Halorhodospira halophila: one gene and its partner. The protein of the gene in region 2 interacts with the protein of the main gene of each other region in a pairwise test. Links are inferred from orthologs where the notes say so. Each region holds a gene or a part of one and is shown on either strand. Other genes may lie near its edges.

Region 1 (4,360 bases), on a different replicon or contig from region 2:
TCCCCAGCGCCCGCCGCAGCGAGGACGTGGCCCGCCTGCGCGAGGCCGGCTGGGAGGACGCCCTGGTGCTGGACCTGGCCGACAGCGCTTCCATCGAGGGCGCGGTGGAGCAGGTCGCCGAGCGCACCGGCGGGTGCATCGACGCCCTGTTCAATAACGGGGCCTATGGTCAGCCCGGCGCGGTGGAAGATCTCTCCCGGGCGACGCTGCGCGAGCAGCTAGAGACCAACCTGCTCGGCACCCACGAACTGACCACGCGGGTGCTGCCGTACATGCGCCGCCAGGGCCACGGGCGCATCGTGCAAAACAGCTCGGTACTCGGTTTCATCGCCCTGCCCTACCGCGGCGCCTACGTCTGCTCCAAGTTCGCCCTCGAGGGGCTCACCGACGCCCTGCGCCAAGAACTGCGCGGCAGCGGCATCCACGTGAGCCTGATCCAGCCCGGACCCATCGCCAGCCGTTTTCGCGACAACGCCCACCGCGCCTTCCAGGCCCGGATCGATCCACAGAACAGCGCCCACGCTGCCACCTATCGTGCGGTGGAGCAGCGCCTGGCCGGCGCCGGGGCCTCGACGCCCTTCACGCTCGAAGCCGAGGCGGTGGCCACCAAGCTGGTCCACGCCCTGGAGCACCCGCGCCCGAAGGCCCGCTACCACGTCACCGTTCCCACCCATCTCTTCGCCGCCCTCAAGCGCCTGCTGCCCACGCGCTGGCTGGACCGGGTTCTGCTGGCGGCCACGGCCTCGGAGCGCCGCATCCGCTAGCCCGGCTCAGACCACCTCGCCCTCGACCACCGGCTCGCCGCGCTCGAAGCGGAACGCGCCGTCTTGCACATCGACCCGGATGCGATCGCCCTGCCCGAAGTTGCCCTCGAGCATCTCCCGGGCCAGCGGGTTCTCGACCTCGTGCTGCAGGACCCGCTTGAGCGGGCGGGCGCCGTAGACCGGGTCGAAGCCCGCTTCGCCGATGCGGTCCAGGGCCGCTTCGCTGAGTTCGAGCGCCATGTCTCGCTCGGCCAGCCGCTCGCTGAGGTAGCCGACCTGGATGCTGGTGATCGCGCGGATCTGCTCCCGCGACAGCGGCCGGAAGACCACCACCTCGTCGATACGGTTGATGAACTCGGGACGGAAGTGGGTCCCGACGATGTCCATCACCGAGCTCTTCATCCGCTGGTAGTCCTCTTCCTCCTCCCCGGCCATGCTCTGGATGATCTCCGAGCCGAGGTTCGAGGTCATCACGATGACCGTGTTGCGGAAATCCACGGTGCGGCCGTGGCTGTCGGTCAACCGACCGTCATCGAGGACCTGCAGCAGGACGTTGAAGACGTCACCGTGGGCCTTCTCGACCTCGTCGAGGAGGATCACCGAGTACGGCTTGCGACGCACGTGCTCGGTGAGATAACCGCCCTCTTCGTAGCCGACGTACCCCGGCGGCGCACCGATCAGCCGCGCCACGGAGTGCTTCTCCATGAACTCGGACATGTCGATGCGCAGCATGGCCTCTTCCGTGTCGAACAGGAACTCGGCGAGCGCCTTGCACAGCTCGGTCTTGCCCACGCCGGTGGGGCCCAGGAAGAGGAACGAGCCATTGGGGCGGTTCGGGTCCGACAGCCCGGCCCGGGAGCGGCGGATGGCGTTGGCCACCGCGGCGATGGCCTCATCCTGGCCGACCACCCGCTCGTGCAGGGCCTGCTCCATGCGCAGGAGCTTGTCCCGCTCGCCCTCGAGCATCTTCGAGACCGGGATGCCGGTCCACTTGGAGACCACCTCGGCGACCTCCTCGTCGCTGACCCGGTTGCGCAGCAGCTTCATGTCGTACATGTCCGCCTGCGAGGCCATGTCCAGCTGGCGCTCCAGCTCGGGGATGCGGCCGTACTGCAGCTCGGACATGCGCTGCAGGTCGCCGGCGCGACGGGCGGTCTCCACCTCCTGGCGGGCGCGCTCAAGCTCCTCCTTGATCGACTGCGTGCCCTCGACCGCGGCCTTCTCGGAGTTCCAGATCTCCTCGAGGTTCCCGTACTCCTGCTCCAGCTCGTTGATCTCGTCCTCGAGGGTCGCCAGGCGCTTTCTGGAGGCGTCGTCCTCCTCGTTGCGCAGCGCCTCGCGCTCGATCTTGAGCTGGATCAGCCGGCGCTCGAGGCGATCCATCGACTCCGGCTTGGAGTCGATCTCCATGCGGATCCGCGACGCCGCCTCATCGACCAGGTCGATGGCCTTGTCCGGCAGGTTGCGATCCGTGATGTAGCGGTGCGAGAGCGTCGCCGCGGAGACGATGGCCGGGTCCGTGATCTCGACACCGTGGTGGACCTCGTAGCGCTCCTTGAGCCCGCGCAGGATGGCCACCGTGTCCTCGACGCTCGGCTCATCCACCTGGACCGTCTGGAAGCGGCGCTCCAGGGCGGCGTCCTTCTCGATGTTCTCGCGGTATTCGTTGAGGGTGGTGGCACCGATGCAGTGCAGCTCGCCCCGGGCGAGCGCCGGCTTGAGCATATTGCCGGCGTCCATGGCGCCTTCGGCCTTGCCGGCGCCGACGATGGTGTGGAGCTCGTCGATGAACAGGATGATCTGCCCCTCCTGCTGACCGAGCTCCTTGAGCAGCGCCTTGAGCCGCTCCTCGAAGTCGCCGCGGTACTTGGCCCCGGCGAGCAGTGCACCGAGGTCGAGCGACAGGACCCGCTTGTTCTTGAGCCCCTCGGGCACCTCGGCGTTGACGATGCGCTGGGCCAAGCCCTCGACGATGGCGGTCTTGCCGGTGCCCGGCTCACCGATGAGCACCGGGTTGTTCTTGGTCCGGCGCTGGAGGACCTGCACCGTGCGCCGGATCTCGTCGTCGCGGCCGATGACCGGGTCGAGCTTGCCCTGCTCGGCGCGCTCGGTCAGGTCGATGGTGTACTTCTCCAGCGCCTGGCGCTGGTCCTCGGCGTTGGGATCATCCACCGCCTGGCCGCCGCGCACCTGCTCGATGGCCTGCTCAAGGGGCTCCCGCGCGGCACCGGCCTGCTCGAGGATCTTCGCCAGCCGGCTCTTGCCATCCTCGAGCACGGCGAGCACGAAGAGCTCGCTGGAGAGGTACTGGTCCTTGCGCTTCTGTGCGAGCTTGTCGGTGAGATTGAGCAGCCGCCCCAGCTCGTTGGACAGGTGCACCTCGCCGCCGGTGCCGGAGACCTGCGGCATCTGCTCGAGAGCCTCGCCGAGCTGCGAGCGCAGCTTGTTCAGGTTGACGCCGGCCTGCTGGAGCAGCGGACGCACGCCGCCGCCCTCCTGATCGAGCATGGCCAGCATCAGATGGACCGGTTCGATGAACTGGTGGTCGCGCCCCACCGCCAGGCTCTGCGCCTCGGCGATGGCCATCTGGAATTTGGTGGTCAGCTTGTCCATCCGCATGTCTCTACCCCCTTGGCCGCATCACGGGCCGACAATCCGCTCCACCGCGCTGCGGCGGTGGCTGGTTTCTTGTCAGGATAGATGGGGCAGCGGCGACGGGTTTTCAATCCGGCGCGGGCAGGCCGGCGACACGGTTGCGGCCCTGGCGCTTGGCCTCGTAGAGGGCCAGATCGGCGGATTTCAGGACCTCCTCGACGGAGCCGCCGTCGAGCACGGCCACGCCGACGCTGGCGCTGAGGGCCACGGTCTCGCCCTCGTAGACCAGCTCCAGGGTCTCGATGCCATTGCGGATACGCTCGGCCAGGGTCCAGGCACCGGGACCATCGATCCCCACGGTGACAATGAAGAACTCCTCGCCGCCGGAGCGGATGAGCACGTCGGCGCGGCGGACGGTCTCGCGCAGCTGCGCAGCCACCCGCTGGAGCACCGTATCGCCGCCGAAGTGGCCGAGGCGGTCGTTGATCGCCTTGAAGTGATCCAGATCGACCACCAGCGCCGCCAGCGGCTGCCGCGTCCGCCGCGCTGTCTCGCCGAGCTGATCGGCGATCTCGTCGAGGTAGAGCCGATTGTGCAACCCGGTCAGCGGGTCGCGCCGGGCCCCTTCGCGGGCCTCGCGCAGCAGCTCCATCAGGTCCACGTTCTGGTTGACGCGGACGCTGAGCTCCTCCTCCAGGAAGGGGCGGGTCAGGAAGTCGTCGGCCCCGGCCTTGAGCAGCCGCGCGGAGAGCAGCCCCGAGCCGTGACTGGAGACACCGATGATACCCAGCCGCGGGGCCGCGTGCCGGCGGCGCAGCTCGCGGATCAGGGTGATGCCGTCCATGCCCGGCATGTTCTGGTCGCAGAGCACCAGGCGGATGGTGGCGTCCTCATCCGAGGTGATCCGTTCCAGCGCCTCTTGGCCATTGCCGGACTGGTAGCAGCGGAACCCCCAGCGGCTGAGCAGGTGCACCAGGTACTCGCGGGCCGAGCGGGAGTCG
Region 2 (4,170 bases):
GTGCGAGGCCTTCAGGACCTGCTCGTAGGCCGGCAGCGGCAGCCCTACCTCGACCAGGCGTTGGCACTCCTGTTCCTGGTGCCGAAAGGCCTCGAGCAGCGCCTCCACGGGGGCCTGCTCGAAGTTGTATGCCGACTGCTCGCGCTCGTTCTGCAGGAAGACGTCGCCGTAGGTGACCGGCCCCGCATCGGTGTGCGTCCAAATCAGGTCGTAGACGCTCTCCACGTTCTGCAGATACATGGCGATGCGCTCGAGCCCGTAGGTGATCTCGCCCATCACTGGCCGGCAGTCGAGTCCGCCCACCTGTTGGAAATAGGTGAACTGGGTGATCTCCATGCCGTTGAGCCAGACCTCCCAGCCCAGGCCCCAGGCCCCGAGGGTCGGTGACTCCCAGTCGTCCTCGACGAAGCGGATGTCGTGGATCTGCGGGTCGATGCCGAGCTGCTCCAGCGAGCCGAGGTAGCGCTCCTGAAAATCCGCCGGCGACGGCTTAAGAACCACCTGGAACTGATAGTAATGCTGCAGGCGGTTGGGGTTGTCACCGTAGCGCCCGTCCGTAGGCCGGCGTGACGGCTGGACGTAGGCGGCGTGCCAGGGCTCGGGGCCCATGGCGCGCAGGAAGGTCGCCGGGTGGAAGGTCCCCGCGCCCACTTCCATATCCAGTGGCTGCAGCACCACGCAGCCCTGTCGGGCCCAGTACTGCTGCAGGTTGAGGATGAGTTCCTGAAAATCCCGCGGTAGCTCGGCCAAGCTCGCCTCCGTTGATCCCGTCGGCTCAGTGCGCAGTAGCGGCGCAGTATAGCGATCCGGTCCGGGCACTTGCACGGGCTCAACGACCGTTTTGGTAGAATTCTCCCTCCACTCCGATACAGTTGCGTGTCATGCCCGAGCAACCGAAAGCCGTCGCGCTCATCTCCGGGGGTCTCGATTCCATGCTGGCCGCCCGCGTGGTCCAGGACCAGGGTGTCCACGTGGAGGGGATCAATTTCTACACCGGCTTCTGCGTCGAGGGCCACACCCACGCCATTCGCAGCAAGGATCAGCAACGGCCCAAGCGCAACAACGCCCTGTGGGTGGCCGAGCAGCTGGGTATGCCGCTACACATCGTCGATGTCATCGAGGAGTACAAGGAGGTCCTCACCAACCCCCGCTACGGCTACGGCGCTAATCTCAATCCTTGCCTGGACTGCAAGGTGTTCATGGTGCGTAAGGCCCGCGAGTGGATCGAGGCCAACGGCTTCGATTTCATCGTCACCGGCGAGGTGATCGGCCAGCGGCCCAAGTCCCAGACCCGGGACAAGCTGCCGGTGATCACCCGGGATGCCGAGGTCGAGGACCTGCTCCTGCGTCCGCTCTCGGCGAAGCTTCTGGAGCCGACGCGGCCCGAGCGCGAGGGCTGGGTGGATCGTGAGCGCCTCCACGACCTGCATGGCCGCTCGCGCAAGCCCCAGTTCGCGCTGGCGCGCAGCCTGGGCATCGAGGCCTGGGCGCAGCCCGCCGGCGGCTGCTGTTTTCTGACCGATGCCAGCTACTCGGCCAAGCTGGCCGATCTTTGGCAGGCGCGCGGTTCCCGTGAGTACGACCTGGACGACATCATGCTACTCAAGGTGGGCCGTCATCTGCGCCCGCGCGAGCACTTCAAGCTCATCATCGCCCGTGAGGCCGGTGAGACCCGCTTTCTGCAGGGCTACAAGCGCCGCTATCCGCACCTGCGCACGATCAGCCACGGCGGTCCGGTGGCGTTGATCGACGGCACCTGGGACGAGCACGACCTGGAGCTGGCGGCACGGTTGGTGGCTCGTTACTCTTCCGGGCGGAATGCCGAACGAGTCGATCTGGAACTCGAGGATACCGAGGGCAACGTGCAATCGCTCGCCGTGCCTCCGATGGCGCCGGAGAATGTTCCCGACGCGTGGTACGTGGGAGGCGATCATGGCGACGGATAACGAGCTCGACTGCCGCCATCTGCTTTGCCCGCTGCCGGTGATCCGCACCCAGGCCCAGGTGGCACGATTGGTCGCCGGCGATGAGCTGGAGGTGGTGGTCACCGACCCTGGTGCCCTCGAGGACATCCCGGCCTGGTGCCGGGTCCACGGTCATGAGGTCATCGCCACCGAGCCCAGCGGCGATGAGCACCGGATCCGCATCCGGGTCGGTGGGGCGTGAAGCCCATGCCGGCCGTAGCACCACGCCACAGGTGCGTCGGGGCGCGAAATGCCCCACAATAAGGCGCGGCTGCGGGGTTGATGCACCCTCCGGGCGCACGCCCCGCCCCATTGTTTCCCACGCAGAGGCTGTGAGCTTATGGCGCGTACCGGAGAAGATGTCCTCAAGCTGATCGAGGACGAAGACGTCAAATTCGTCGACCTTCGCTTTACCGACACTCGCGGCAAGGAGATGCACGTGACCTTGCCCGCCTCCCAGGTCGACGAGGATCTGTTCGAGCACGGCTCCATGTTCGACGGCTCCTCGATCCAGGGCTGGAAGGGGATCCAGGAGTCGGACATGATCATGCTCCCTGATCCCGACTCCGCGACCCTCGACCCCTTCTACGATGAGCCCACCCTGAACCTGGTCTGCGACATCCTCGAGCCGAGCACCTTGCAGGGCTACGACCGCGATCCGCGCTCGGTGGCCCGGCGCGCCGAGGCGTATTTGGCCTCCACCGGTTTGGGGGACACCGCGCTGTTCGGTCCCGAGCCGGAGTTCTTTGTCTTCGACGATGTCCGCTGGGGCGCCGACATGAGCGGCACCTTCTACAAGATTGACTCGGAGGAAGCCGGTTGGAACTCCGAGCGGGTCTACAAGGATGGCAACATCGGCCACCGCCCCGGCGTGAAGGGCGGTTACTTCCCGGTCCCGCCGGTGGACTCGCTGCACGACATCCGCGCTGCCATGTGCCAGGCCATGGAAGAGATGGGCCTGGAGCCGGAGGTCCACCACCACGAGGTGGCCACCGCCGGGCAGTGCGAGATCGGTGTCGCCGCCCGCACCCTGGTCAAGAAGGCCGACGAGCTGCAGACGCTCAAGTACTGCGTGCACAACGTTGCCCACGCCTACGGCAAGACCGCCACCTTCATGCCCAAGCCCCTGGTGGGTGACAACGGCAGCGGTATGCACGTCCACCAGTCGATTTCCAAGGGCGGTAACAACATCTTCGCCGGCGACCAGTACGGCGGTCTCTCTGAGGAGGCGCTTTACTACATCGGCGGGATCATCAAGCACGCCAAGGCGATCAATGCCTTCGCCAACGCTTCGACCAACAGCTACAAACGCCTGGTGCCGGGCTTCGAGGCGCCGGTGCTGCTCGCCTACTCGGCGCGCAACCGCTCCGCTTCGGTGCGGGTGCCCTACGTGGCCAACCCCAAGGCGCGGCGTATCGAGGTACGCTTCCCGGATCCCACCGGTAACCCGTACCTGACCTTCGCCGCCATGCTGATGGCCGGTCTCGACGGCATCCGCAACAAGATCCACCCCGGCGAGGCGATGGACAAGGACCTCTACGACCTGCCGCCGGAGGAGGAGAAGGAGATCCCCAAGGTCGCCTTCCAGCTCGACGAGGCGCTGGAGGCGCTGGACAACGATCGGGAGTTCCTCAAGCAGGGCGGGGTCTTCTCCGACGACCTGATCGACGCCTACATCGACCTCAAGATGGACGACGTCACCCGTCTGCGCATGACCACCCATCCGGTGGAGTTCGACATGTACTACAGCGTCTGAGCCCTTCGGGCGGATGCTGCATCCATGGGGCGGGGCCGGATGGCTGCCGCCCTTTTTTATTGCATTGCACCAGGATGGTGCAATGGTTGCCTGATCATGGGCGCATCCGCACCGGGTCCACGCGGGACCGTCGGGGTGGCCCGGCCTTTGCACAGGGATGGACATGGACGAACAAGAGCGCGACCACTCGCAGATCCTCGAGGAACTGACGACCGCCGTGCTGTTGGTGGATGATCAGGTGCGCATCCTCCACGTTAACCACGCCGCCGAGACGTTGTTCCGGGTTAGCAGTCGGCAGGTGCTGGGCCAGCCCCTTGCCTCGGCCCTGCGCGGTGCGGAGCTGCTCGAGGGACTCATCCGCCAGACCCAGCGCACTGGCGGTGCCTACACCCAGCGCGAGCGCCGCCTGCCAGTGCGCGACGATCACCCGGTGACCGTCGACTGCACCAT

Evidence for each region. The genes of interacting proteins can lie anywhere in the genome.
Region 1: the proteins of CCR79_RS06885 (region 2) and clpB interact in binary tests that used the Escherichia coli proteins (3 or more experiments, as listed by UniProt). The link is inferred for Halorhodospira halophila from one-to-one orthologs.

What each region holds. Positions count from the first base shown.
Region 1 is NZ_NHSN01000030.1:11,757-16,116, forward strand. Bases 571-3,752 are described here. They hold clpB (ATP-dependent chaperone ClpB), read right to left. Parts: upstream 3,384-3,752; coding sequence 771-3,383; downstream 571-770. Other genes in these bases: CCR79_RS11855 (SDR family NAD(P)-dependent oxidoreductase), read left to right, coding at 571-764; CCR79_RS11865 (diguanylate cyclase), read right to left, coding at 3,487-3,752. Outside these bases: more of CCR79_RS11855, read left to right, coding at 1-570; more of CCR79_RS11865, read right to left, coding at 3,753-4,360. UniProt on the Escherichia coli protein: Part of a stress-induced multi-chaperone system, it is involved in the recovery of the cell from heat-induced damage, in cooperation with DnaK, DnaJ and GrpE. Acts before DnaK, in the processing of protein aggregates.
Region 2 is NZ_NHSN01000017.1:193,374-197,543, reverse strand. What follows is about bases 558-3,549. They hold CCR79_RS06885 (sulfurtransferase TusA family protein), read left to right. Parts: upstream 558-1,932; coding sequence 1,933-2,166; downstream 2,167-3,549. Other genes in these bases: glnA (glutamate--ammonia ligase), read left to right, coding at 2,305-3,549; CCR79_RS06890 (tRNA (5-methylaminomethyl-2-thiouridylate)-methyltransferase), read left to right, coding at 882-1,946; glyQ (glycine--tRNA ligase subunit alpha), read right to left, coding at 558-750. In the rest of the region: more of glyQ, read right to left, coding at 1-557; more of glnA, read left to right, coding at 3,550-3,720; glnL (nitrogen regulation protein NR(II)), read left to right, coding at 3,884-4,170. UniProt on the Escherichia coli protein: Involved in thiosulfate metabolism.